DNA from 3 places in the Phyllobacterium sp. SYP-B3895 genome. Region 1 is predicted to be linked to each of the others. Evidence: predicted binding sites of a transcription regulator. Region 1 holds the regulator's gene; each other region holds the start of a gene.

Region 1 (3,276 bases):
ATGCTGCCGGCGAGAAGGGCGATGATGGCGAGGACGGACGTGAGCGCATCGGCAAGAACATGCAGATAGGCGGCGCGCAAATTATGATCGTGACCGTGGTGATGACTGTTATCGCCATGGTGGCCGTGGTGATGATGGCTATGGTCGTCGCGCAAGAGCCAGGCACAAACAAGGTTGACGGCAAGGCCAAGCACGGCAACGGAGATCGCCTGCGGAAAGCTGATCGAGATGGGGTTGGCAAGGCGTAGGAAACTCTCCCAGCCGATCAGCAGTGCAATAAGCGCGAGGATTACGGCGCTGGCAAAACCCGCGAGATCGCCGAATTTTCCCGTGCCAAAGGTGAAACGCGGGTTGCTGGCATTCTTCCTTGCATAAAGATAGGCCAATGCTGCGATCAGCATCGCCGCTGCATGTGTCGACATATGCCAGCCATCGGCGACAAGCGCCATCGACCCGAAAACCGTTCCCGCCACGATCTCCGCAACCATCATCGTCGCGGTCAGCGCGATCACAAACCAGGTGCGTCGTTCGTTGCGCTCGTGATCGTCACCCAGAAACACATGGGCATGCGTGCCTTGAGGCAAATGGATCGCGTGATCGTGGCTCATTTCAGATACATCCTTACAACGTCGATGAGGTCCGCGGCGCCCTTGGCCCGTTCGCTGTCCGTCTCGGTTCCGGGATCGACGACGTGCATGCGAATATGATCCTCGATGAGTTCACCCATCAGGCCGTTTACCGCGCCGCGCACCGACGCCACCAGGTTCAAAATGTCACCGCACGGCATTTCCGCTTCGAGCGCACGCTCGACGGCCTCCATCTGCCCCTTGAGACGACGGACCCTTGCGAGGAGTTTTGATTTTTCCTTGGTGGTATGAGACATAATATAGCCCCCTACCCTATATTTGCGTAAATTTCAAGTCCAAGATACCTGAGGACTGAGGGTTCAAGGACATCCTCGACGGACTGCAAAATACCGAAGGGCGCCGCAGCAGCCATTTAGCGCTGATGCGGCGCCCTTATCAGAATCGGAATAATTGGGGATCAGCCGAACGAATAGCCGGCGCCACGTACCGTGCGGATCGGATCTATCGAACGTCCGATATTGATCGCCTTGCGCAGGCGACCGACGTGGACGTCAACGGTGCGATCATCTACATAGATGTCCGCACCCCAGACATTGTCGAGCAGCTGGCCGCGCGAAAAGACCCGTCCGGGTGATTGCATGAGAAATTCGAGCAGCCGAAACTCCGTGGGGCCAAGTTTCAGCTCGCGCTCCTTGCGGAAGACGCGGTGCTGTTCGCGGTCGAGCTTGAGATCGCCGAAGCTCAGCACGTGCGAAAGCAGGCTGGGATTGACGCGGCGGAGCATGGACTTGATGCGCGCCAGTAGTTCAGGCGTCGAAAACGGCTTGACCATGTAATCGTCGGCACCGGTCGAAAGGCCGCGAACGCGTTCGCTCTCCTCGCCGCGGGCAGTGAGCATGATAATTGGCAGGATCTCGGTCTCGCGCCGCGCCCGCAGGCGGCGGCAGAGTTCGATGCCCGACAGGCCGGGCAGCATCCAGTCGAGGATCAGAAGATCCGGAACGTTCTCGCGCAGCGCAATTTCCGCTTCGTCGCCACGTGCGATCGTCTCGACAACATAGCCTTCAGCTTCAAGATTGTAACGGAGGAGGACGCTCAGGGCTTCCTCGTCCTCCACAACGGTGATTTTGGGAGCTATTGCCATATCAAGCCTTCAGTTGAATTAGGACTCGGTCGTTTCATCCACGATAATAGTATGCGTCTGGTCTTCCTTGGGACGTTCCGCCGGCAGTTGCGAACCGGTAACAATGTAATAGACCGTCTCGGCAATATTGGTGGCGTGGTCGCCGATGCGCTCGATATTCTTGGCGCAGAACAAAAGATGCGTACAGGCGGAAATGTTGCGCGGATCTTCCATCATATAGGTCAGCAATTCGCGGAACAGCGACGTATAGAGCGCGTCGATTTCGTCGTCGCGTTCGCGCACAATGTTCACCTGCTGTACCGAGCGCGTCGCATAGGCGTCGAGCACGTCCTTGAGCTGGGTCAAGGCAAGTTCGGCGATTGTCTGCAAGCCGCGGTAGACCGAGAGCGTCTGGCGGGTATCGGTCACGGCAACGACGCGCTTGGCAATGTTCTTGCCGAGATCGCCGATGCGCTCGAGATCGGAGGAAATACGGATCGTCCCGATGACTTCACGCAGGTCGATCGCCATCGGCTGGCGCTTGCCGATGATGGTGATGGCCTTTTCATCGATCTCGCGCTGACCCGCGTCGAGGATCAGATCGTCCGAGATGACGCGCTGCGCCAGCGCATTGTCGGAATTGACCATGGCGGCGACCGCCTGTTCGACCATGCGTTCGGCATGACCGCCCATCTCGGCGATCTTGTGCGTCAGGAACTTCAGTTCGTCATCGTAAGAGCGCACAGTGTGCTGCAACTCGGTCATGTGCTTTGTCCTCGTTCCTGCGTCAGCCGAAGCGTCCGGTGATATAGTCCTGGGTGCGCTTCTCGGTGGGGCTTGTGAACATCATTTCCGTATCGCCGACCTCGACAAGATTGCCGAGATGGAACATGGCCGTGCGCTGCGAAACGCGCGCTGCCTGCTGCATTGAGTGGGTGACGATGACGATGGTGTAGTTTTCGCGCAATTCGTCGATCAGTTCCTCCACCTTTGCGGTGGCGATCGGATCAAGCGCCGAGCACGGCTCGTCCATGAGGATCACTTCCGGACTGACGGCAATGGCGCGGGCAATGCACAGACGCTGCTGCTGGCCGCCGGAAAGACCCGTGCCTGCTTCATGCAGGCGATCCTTCACCTCGTCGAAAAGGCTGGCGCGGCGCAGGCTTTTCTCAACGATTTCATCAAGTTCGTGGCGACCCTTTGCGAGCCCGTGAATGCGCGGGCCATAGGCGACGTTCTCGAAAATCGACTTCGGGAATGGGTTGGGCTTCTGGAATACCATGCCCACCCGGGCGCGAAGTTCGACGACATCGATCTTAGGATTGTAGATATCCTCGTCATCGAGCGTGATCTTGCCGCCGATCTTACAGCCTTCGATGGTGTCGTTCATGCGGTTGAGACTGCGCAGGAACGTCGACTTGCCGCAGCCCGAAGGGCCGATCAGCGCCGTCACCATCTTTTCCGGCACGTCGAGGCTGACACCGAACAAGGCCTGCTTATCGCCGTAGTGAACAGTGACTTCCTTGCCTTGCATTTTGATTGCGTTGGGCTGGGCGCTCATCTTGT
Region 2 (3,276 bases), on a different contig from region 1:
GTGCACGGCTCATTACCGCCTGGGGCGGGGCCTCCATGGCACGCGCTGCCGAGGAAGCCATCATCAAGATCGGTGCTGTACTGCCCAAGGAAGAACGCCCCCGGATCGCCAACACGCATATCCATGCTTCCGGAACGAGCATTACCGAGAACGATCGGTCGCTGATCGATCTTGCGGAAAACGCCGCCGAGCAATGCCGGGTCCTTTCGATCACCTATACGGACCTTGAAGGCAAGGAGAGCATGCGGGACATCCGGCCGCTGGGGCTGTGGTTCTGGGGCAAGGTCTGGACGCTGATCAGCTGGTGCGAATTGCGCAATGACTTCCGCACGTTCCGCATCGACCGCATTGCCAAGGTCGAGAAGATCGATCGCATTTTCCGGCAGGAGCGCGGCAAGACGCTTGCCGATTTCTATCGCCGGGTCGAACTCAGCGAGACGCCGGAGACGCGGGCGAAGGCTTCCTGAAAGCCCAATCATGCTGCGAACTGGGTTAGGGCTAGTTTGAATCTGTCAGAATATCTTCCCGACAATAAAAAAGCTCCGCGGACGGAGCTTTTTTTATTTCCTTAAGTCACCGTCAAACGACGAGGAGGAGTCTATTCCTCGTCTTCGTCCTGATTGCGGCCCTTGAGGGACGACAGCTTGGCGAACACCTTGTCGGCGTCGAGTTCTTCATCCTCGTCGCGAACCTGCGGTTGTACGTCGAGGTTCTCGGTTGCCGAAGCCGGCAGCAAGGTATCGCCGCTCTCGACCGGCTGGGCGGGACGGCCGCGCGACGAGCGCTCGACTTCGATGTCGAGATCGATCTGCGAGCAAAGGCCGAGCGTCACCGGGTCCATCGGCTGCAGGTTGTTGGAGTTCCAGTGGGTACGGTTACGAATTTGCTCGATCGTCGATTTTGTCGTGCCGATGAGGCGAGAAATCTGTGCGTCCTTCAACTCCGGATGATTGCGGACGAGCCAGAGAATAGCATTTGGGCGATCCTGGCGCTTGGAAAGCGGCGTATAGCGCGGGCCCTTGCGCTTGGTCTCGGGAACGCGGACCTTCGGATCGGAAATCTTGAGCTTGTGATTGACGTCGGCCTCGCCACGCGCAATTTCCTCGCGCGAAAGCTGGCCGGTGATCAGCGGGTCCAGGCCCTTGATGCCCTGCGCGGACTCGCCATCGGCGATCGCCTTCACTTCGAGCGGATGCAACTTGCAGAAAGCGGCGATCTGTTCGAAAGAAAGAGCGGTATTGTCGACAAGCCAGACGGCCGTTGCCTTTGGCATAAGAAGCTGGGTGGCCATAGATATAATCCTCTCGTTCGTCCGCTCCGGTGGCGCGGGACGTGGGTTCAACCACAATTTCCGGGAATTCGAGGCGCTATATACCTTCATTTTAACCGATGAGCAAGAATCGGATTCAACCGCAGGAATCCGCTCCCGAGCCGTTTCATCGAACTGTCATCAAAGTGTCATCGCACTGCAATGCATCTACGCCATCGATCTCCGCAATCACAATCGGAGGTCTACTAATGTCCAACAGGAACACGATCTATCTCGGGCTTGGCGCGGCACTTCTTGCATCCGTAGCCATGCCTGCGTCTGCCGACCCCATTTTCAACCGGATCGCCAGCTTTGCCGTAGCCGATAATCTGCCGAAGGATGCTGACAAGTCGAAGCCGACGTCTTCCGAGATCATCACCGTTTCCGGCGATGGCAAGACATTGATCTATTCGGATAGCCCTTACGGCTCGATCGGCTTCATCGATATCACCGATCCGGCAAAGCCGCAGGCAGGCGGCATCATCAAGGTAGAGGGTGAACCGACTTCCGTTGCGGCGCTCGGCGGTTCGGTCTTTGCCGCGGTCAATACGTCCAAGGACAAGGCCAACCCCTCGGGCCGCCTCGATATCATCGATATCGCCTCACGCAAGGTCGTCTCCAGCTGCGATCTCGGCGGCCAGCCGGACTCGGTTGCGATGTCACCGGACCAGACCTTCGCTGCCATCGTCATCGAGAACGAACGTGACGAAGATATCAACGAAGGCGCGCTGCCGCAGATGCCATCCGGAAATCTCAAGGTTCTGGCGCTGAAGGACGGCGCGGCGGACTGCGCCGGCATGAAGACCGTTGAACTGACCGGGCTCTCCGAAATTGCACCGGAGGATGCCGAACCCGAGTTCGTGTCGATCAACAAGGACAATTTGATCGCCGTTACGCTGCAGGAAAACAACCATATTGCCATCGTCGATGCCACAACCGGCAAGATCGTCAACCATTTCTCCGCCGGCACCGTCGATCTCGACAAAATCGACGTGAAGAATGACGGCGCGCTCAAGTTCGACGGCAGCATGAAGGGCGTGCTGCGCGAGCCCGACACCGTCAAGTGGCTCGACAATGACCGCTTCGTCGTGGCCAATGAAGGCGATTACAAGGGCGGCTCCCGCAGCTTCAGCATCTTCGCCAAGGACGGCAAGCTGTTTTATGAATCCGGCCCCTCGCTCGAGTGGAAGATGGCGGAAGCCGGACACTATCCGGACAAGCGTAACAAGAAGGGCGTCGAGCTCGAAGGCGCGGAAGTGGGCAAGTTCGGCGACACCAATTATCTTTTCGTCGCCAGCGAGCGCGCTTCGCTCGTCGGCGTCTACAAGGATAATGGTGCGGAGCCGCAATTCGTGCAGCTGCTTCCCTCAGGCATTGGACCCGAAGGCGTTCTGGCCATTCCCTCGCGCAATCTTCTGGTTACAGCCAACGAGAGCGATCTCGTCGAAGATGGCGGCGCGCGCTCACACGTCATGATCTATGAACTCAAGGAACAGCAGCCAAATTACCCGCAGATCGTCTCGACTACGAAGGATGACGGGACGCCGCTCGGCTGGGGCGCTCTATCCGGCCTCGTTGGCGATCTGAAAGAGCCCGGCAAGCTCTACGCTGTCTCCGACTCGTTCTACTACGCTGCCCCCTCGATCTTCACCATCGATGCCAAACAGACGCCGGCGAAAATCACCGAGGCGCTCACTGTCAAGCGCGGCGGACAGGCGGCGCAGAAGCTCGATATCGAAGGCATCACCACGGACGGTCAGGGTGGGTTCTGGCTCGCCAACGAAGGCGACCAGGCAAAGCTCGTCCCGCATGCGATCCTCAACGTGAACGACAAGGGCGAGATCAAGAAGGAAATAGCCCTTCCGGAACAACTGCTTCCGAACCAGACGCGTTTTGGCCTTGAAGGCATAACCCGCGTTGGTGAGGGCGATGATGCGGTTCTGTGGATGGCGATTCAGCGCGAGTGG
Region 3 (3,276 bases), 190 kb from region 1:
TGATGGTGATGAAGGACGGCCATATCGTCGAAACCGGCCTTACCGACCGCGTCCTCGACGATCCGCAGGCGCCTTACACCCAGCTTCTCGTTTCATCCATCCTGCAGGTCTAGGAGAAGATTATGCCAACGCCTCTCGTTGTCTCCGATGTCGCCAAGAGTTTCACCATGCACCTGCGTGACGGCATCCGCTTGCCGGTGGTCACCAACGTGTCATTCTCGATCAAGGCCGGCGAGTGCGCCGTTCTTGGCGGCCCTTCCGGTGCCGGAAAGAGCTCGATTCTGAAAATGATCTACGGAAATTATGCCGTGGATCAGGGCCAGATCATCGTTCCCTACCGCGACCGCCTTGTGGATATTGCCTCGGCCGATCCGCGAACCATGCTCGGTATCCGCCGCGAAATGGTCGGCTATGTCAGCCAGTTCCTGCGCACCGTGCCACGGGTTTCGGCGCTTGACGTTGTCGCCGAGCCGCTCGTCGCCCGCGGCGTCGATCGCGGCGAAGCCCGCGACAAGGCGGCGGTGCTGCTCTCGGGACTCAATCTCCCCGAACGGCTGTGGGCGCTGCCGCCCGCCACCTTCTCCGGCGGCGAACAGCAACGCGTCAACATTGCGCGCGGCTTCATTACCGATCACCCGGTCCTGCTGCTCGACGAGCCGACAGCATCGCTCGACGCCAGGAACCGCAGCGTCGTCGTGTCTATGATCGAGGCCAAGAAGGCCGCGGGCGTCGCCATGCTCGGCATCTTTCACGACGAGGATGTGCGCGAGGCCGTTGCCGACCGGATCATCGATGTCACGGCGTTTTCCACCGCAGGCGGAGTTGCGGCATGACGAAACTCTCGGAAACGCCATTGATCCATCCGACGGCGAGCGTCGAAGGCTGCGCGTTCGGCCGCTATACTGAAGTTGCCGAGCGTTGCCGCCTCAGTGAATCGAGCTTCGGCGACTATTCCTACATCATGCAGGACGGATCTGCCTGGTGCGCCAAGGTCGGCAAGTTCGCCAACATAGCTTCGAGCGTTCGCCTTAACGCGCCCAACCATCCGACCTGGCGGCCGACGCTGCACCATTTTACCTATCGCTCGGGCGACTACTGGGACGACGGCACGGTTGACGAGCAATTTTTCGACTGGCGGCGCACTAATACCGTCACGATCGGCCATGATGTCTGGATCGGCCACGGCGCGACGGTTCTGCCGGGCGTCACCGTCGGCGACGGCGCAGTAATCGGGGCAGGGGCGGTGGTCACGAAGAACGTCGATCCCTACACGATCGTTGGCGGCGTCCCGGCACACAAAATTCGTGATCGCTTCGACCGAAAAACGGCTGAACAACTGCAGGTCGTTGCCTGGTGGGATTGGGACCACGATAAGTTGCGCTCTGCGCTCGATGATTTTCGCTCGCTCTCCATCGAGGCGTTCCTTGAGAAACACGCGGTCTAAATCGAACGAGCGATAGGGTTAACGGACTGACATCAAGTTGTCATTCGGCTGCAACAAAAACGACATCGCACGTTCACATCCGTGTCCTAGGACAGTGCAGCGCCAATAGGGACCTGCTTATGCTGAAGATTGAAAACGTGACGCGCCGGTTTGGCAAGTTTACTGCCATCGACGATGTCAGCCTGGAAATTCCCCAGGGTCAGATGGTAGGCATTATCGGCCGTTCCGGTGCCGGCAAGTCGACGTTGCTTCGCATGATCAACCGTCTCGTCGATCCTTCGGAAGGTGCGATCCTCTTTGAAGGCATCAATGTGGCGCAGTTGAAGGGCGCCGCCTTGCGCAACTGGCAGCGCGATTGCGCCATGATCTTTCAGCAGTTCAATCTGGTGCCGCGCCTCGACGTTCTGACCAATGTACTGCTCGGTCGCCTCAATCATCGCTCGACGATCAAGAGCCTGCTCGGCATGTTTTCGCGCGAGGAGCGTGCGATGGCGATTGCGGCGCTGGAGCGCCTCGACATCGCGAAGACCGCCCTGCAGCGGGCGGGAACGCTCTCCGGGGGCCAGCAGCAGCGCGTCGCGATAGCCCGCGCTCTAATGCAGAACCCCAAGGTTGTTCTCGCCGACGAGCCGATCGCCTCGCTCGACCCGCGCAATGCCCAGGTGGTGATGGAGTCGTTGCGCGACATCAATGAGCGCGAGGGCCTGACGGTCATCACCAATCTGCACACGCTCGATACGGCCCGCCATTTCTGCCAGCGCATCATCGGCATGCAGGGCGGCAAGGTCGTCTTTGACGGCGGACCCGACGATCTCACCGAACTTGCCGCGCGTCGCATCTACGGCGCGGACGGCATGAAGGATGCTTTTTCGGAGGCAATCACTTCCACAAGTATCAGTCGCGGCACACCCAAGCCGATTTCAGAGCTGGAGGCCGTTCTGGCCGCGCGTTGAGCGCACCGAGATCGGCTCGCCCACGATACGGGCCACTAATGAAACTGATCGCAAACTCATATCGACGTTTGACAGGAGAGAACTATGTTCAAGAAAGCCCTTCTTAGTGCAATCGCAATCGGCGCCATGCTGGCCGGTTCGATGGCGCGTGCCGAAAACCTCGAAACATTCCGCATCGGTCTGATCGGCGGCGAAAACGAAGCCGACCGCCTGCGCAACTACCAGTGCGTAGTCGACCAGCTGCCCAAGGTCCTCGGTGTCAAGGAAGTAAAGCTCTTCCCGGCAACCGACTATGACGGCGTCATTCAGGGTCTCCTCGGCGGCACGCTCGATGCTGCTGAACTCGGTGCATCCGGATATGCCAAGATCTATCTGACCAATCCGAAGGCAGTCGAACCGATCCTGACCGACGTCCAGACCGACGGTTCGACCGGCTATTATTCGATCATGATTGCCCGCAAGGACAGCGGCATCAAGACTCTTGCCGACATGAAAGGCAAGAAGCTCGGCTTTGCCGATCCGGATTCCACCTCTGGCTACCTCATCCCCGTTACCTCGCTGCCGAAGGACATCAACGCTTCGGTCAAGGATTACTTCGGTGAAACCGGCTTCGGCGGCGGTCATGAAAACCTCGTTCTCGCCGTCAAGGACGGCAAGTTCGACGCCGGCACGACCTTTGGCTCGGGCGTCGGCAAGTTCGAAGAGGGATATTCTTCCGGCAATCTGCGCAAGATGGTCGACAAGGGCCTGATCGACATGAAGGATTTTGTCGAACTGTGGAAGTCGCCGCTTATTCCGAACGGTCCGACCGTTGTTCGCTCATCGATGAACAAGGACACGATCGCCAAGTACAAGGAATATCTGATGAACCTTCCGAAG

The links. Region 1 encodes PhoB, which activates phosphate uptake and scavenging genes when phosphate is short. Its sites were predicted from a motif close to TGTCATNNANCTGTCAT; they were not measured.
Region 2: the regulator PhoB is predicted to act here: its motif matches at 1,446-1,462, upstream of GF108_RS05225 (esterase-like activity of phytase family protein).
Region 3: the regulator PhoB is predicted to act here: its motif matches at 1,472-1,488, upstream of phnC (phosphonate ABC transporter ATP-binding protein).

The regions. Positions count from the first base shown of each region.
Region 1 is NZ_WJIG01000003.1:872,143-875,418, reverse strand. It holds gene dmeF (CDF family Co(II)/Ni(II) efflux transporter DmeF) at 1-608, opposite strand, end outside; gene GF108_RS16800 (metal/formaldehyde-sensitive transcriptional repressor) at 605-883, opposite strand; gene phoB (phosphate regulon transcriptional regulator PhoB) at 1,045-1,731, opposite strand; gene phoU (phosphate signaling complex protein PhoU) at 1,750-2,475, opposite strand; gene pstB (phosphate ABC transporter ATP-binding protein PstB) at 2,498-3,271, opposite strand.
Region 2 is NZ_WJIG01000001.1:1,087,375-1,090,650, forward strand. It holds gene GF108_RS05215 (YafY family protein) at 1-467, shown strand, start outside; gene GF108_RS05220 (DUF1013 domain-containing protein) at 599-1,291, opposite strand; gene GF108_RS05225 (esterase-like activity of phytase family protein) at 1,519-3,276, shown strand, end outside.
Region 3 is NZ_WJIG01000003.1:677,221-680,496, forward strand. It holds gene phnK (phosphonate C-P lyase system protein PhnK) at 1-113, shown strand, start outside; gene phnL (phosphonate C-P lyase system protein PhnL) at 123-833, shown strand; gene GF108_RS15845 (DapH/DapD/GlmU-related protein) at 830-1,444, shown strand; gene phnC (phosphonate ABC transporter ATP-binding protein) at 1,564-2,397, shown strand; gene phnD (phosphonate ABC transporter substrate-binding protein) at 2,482-3,276, shown strand, end outside.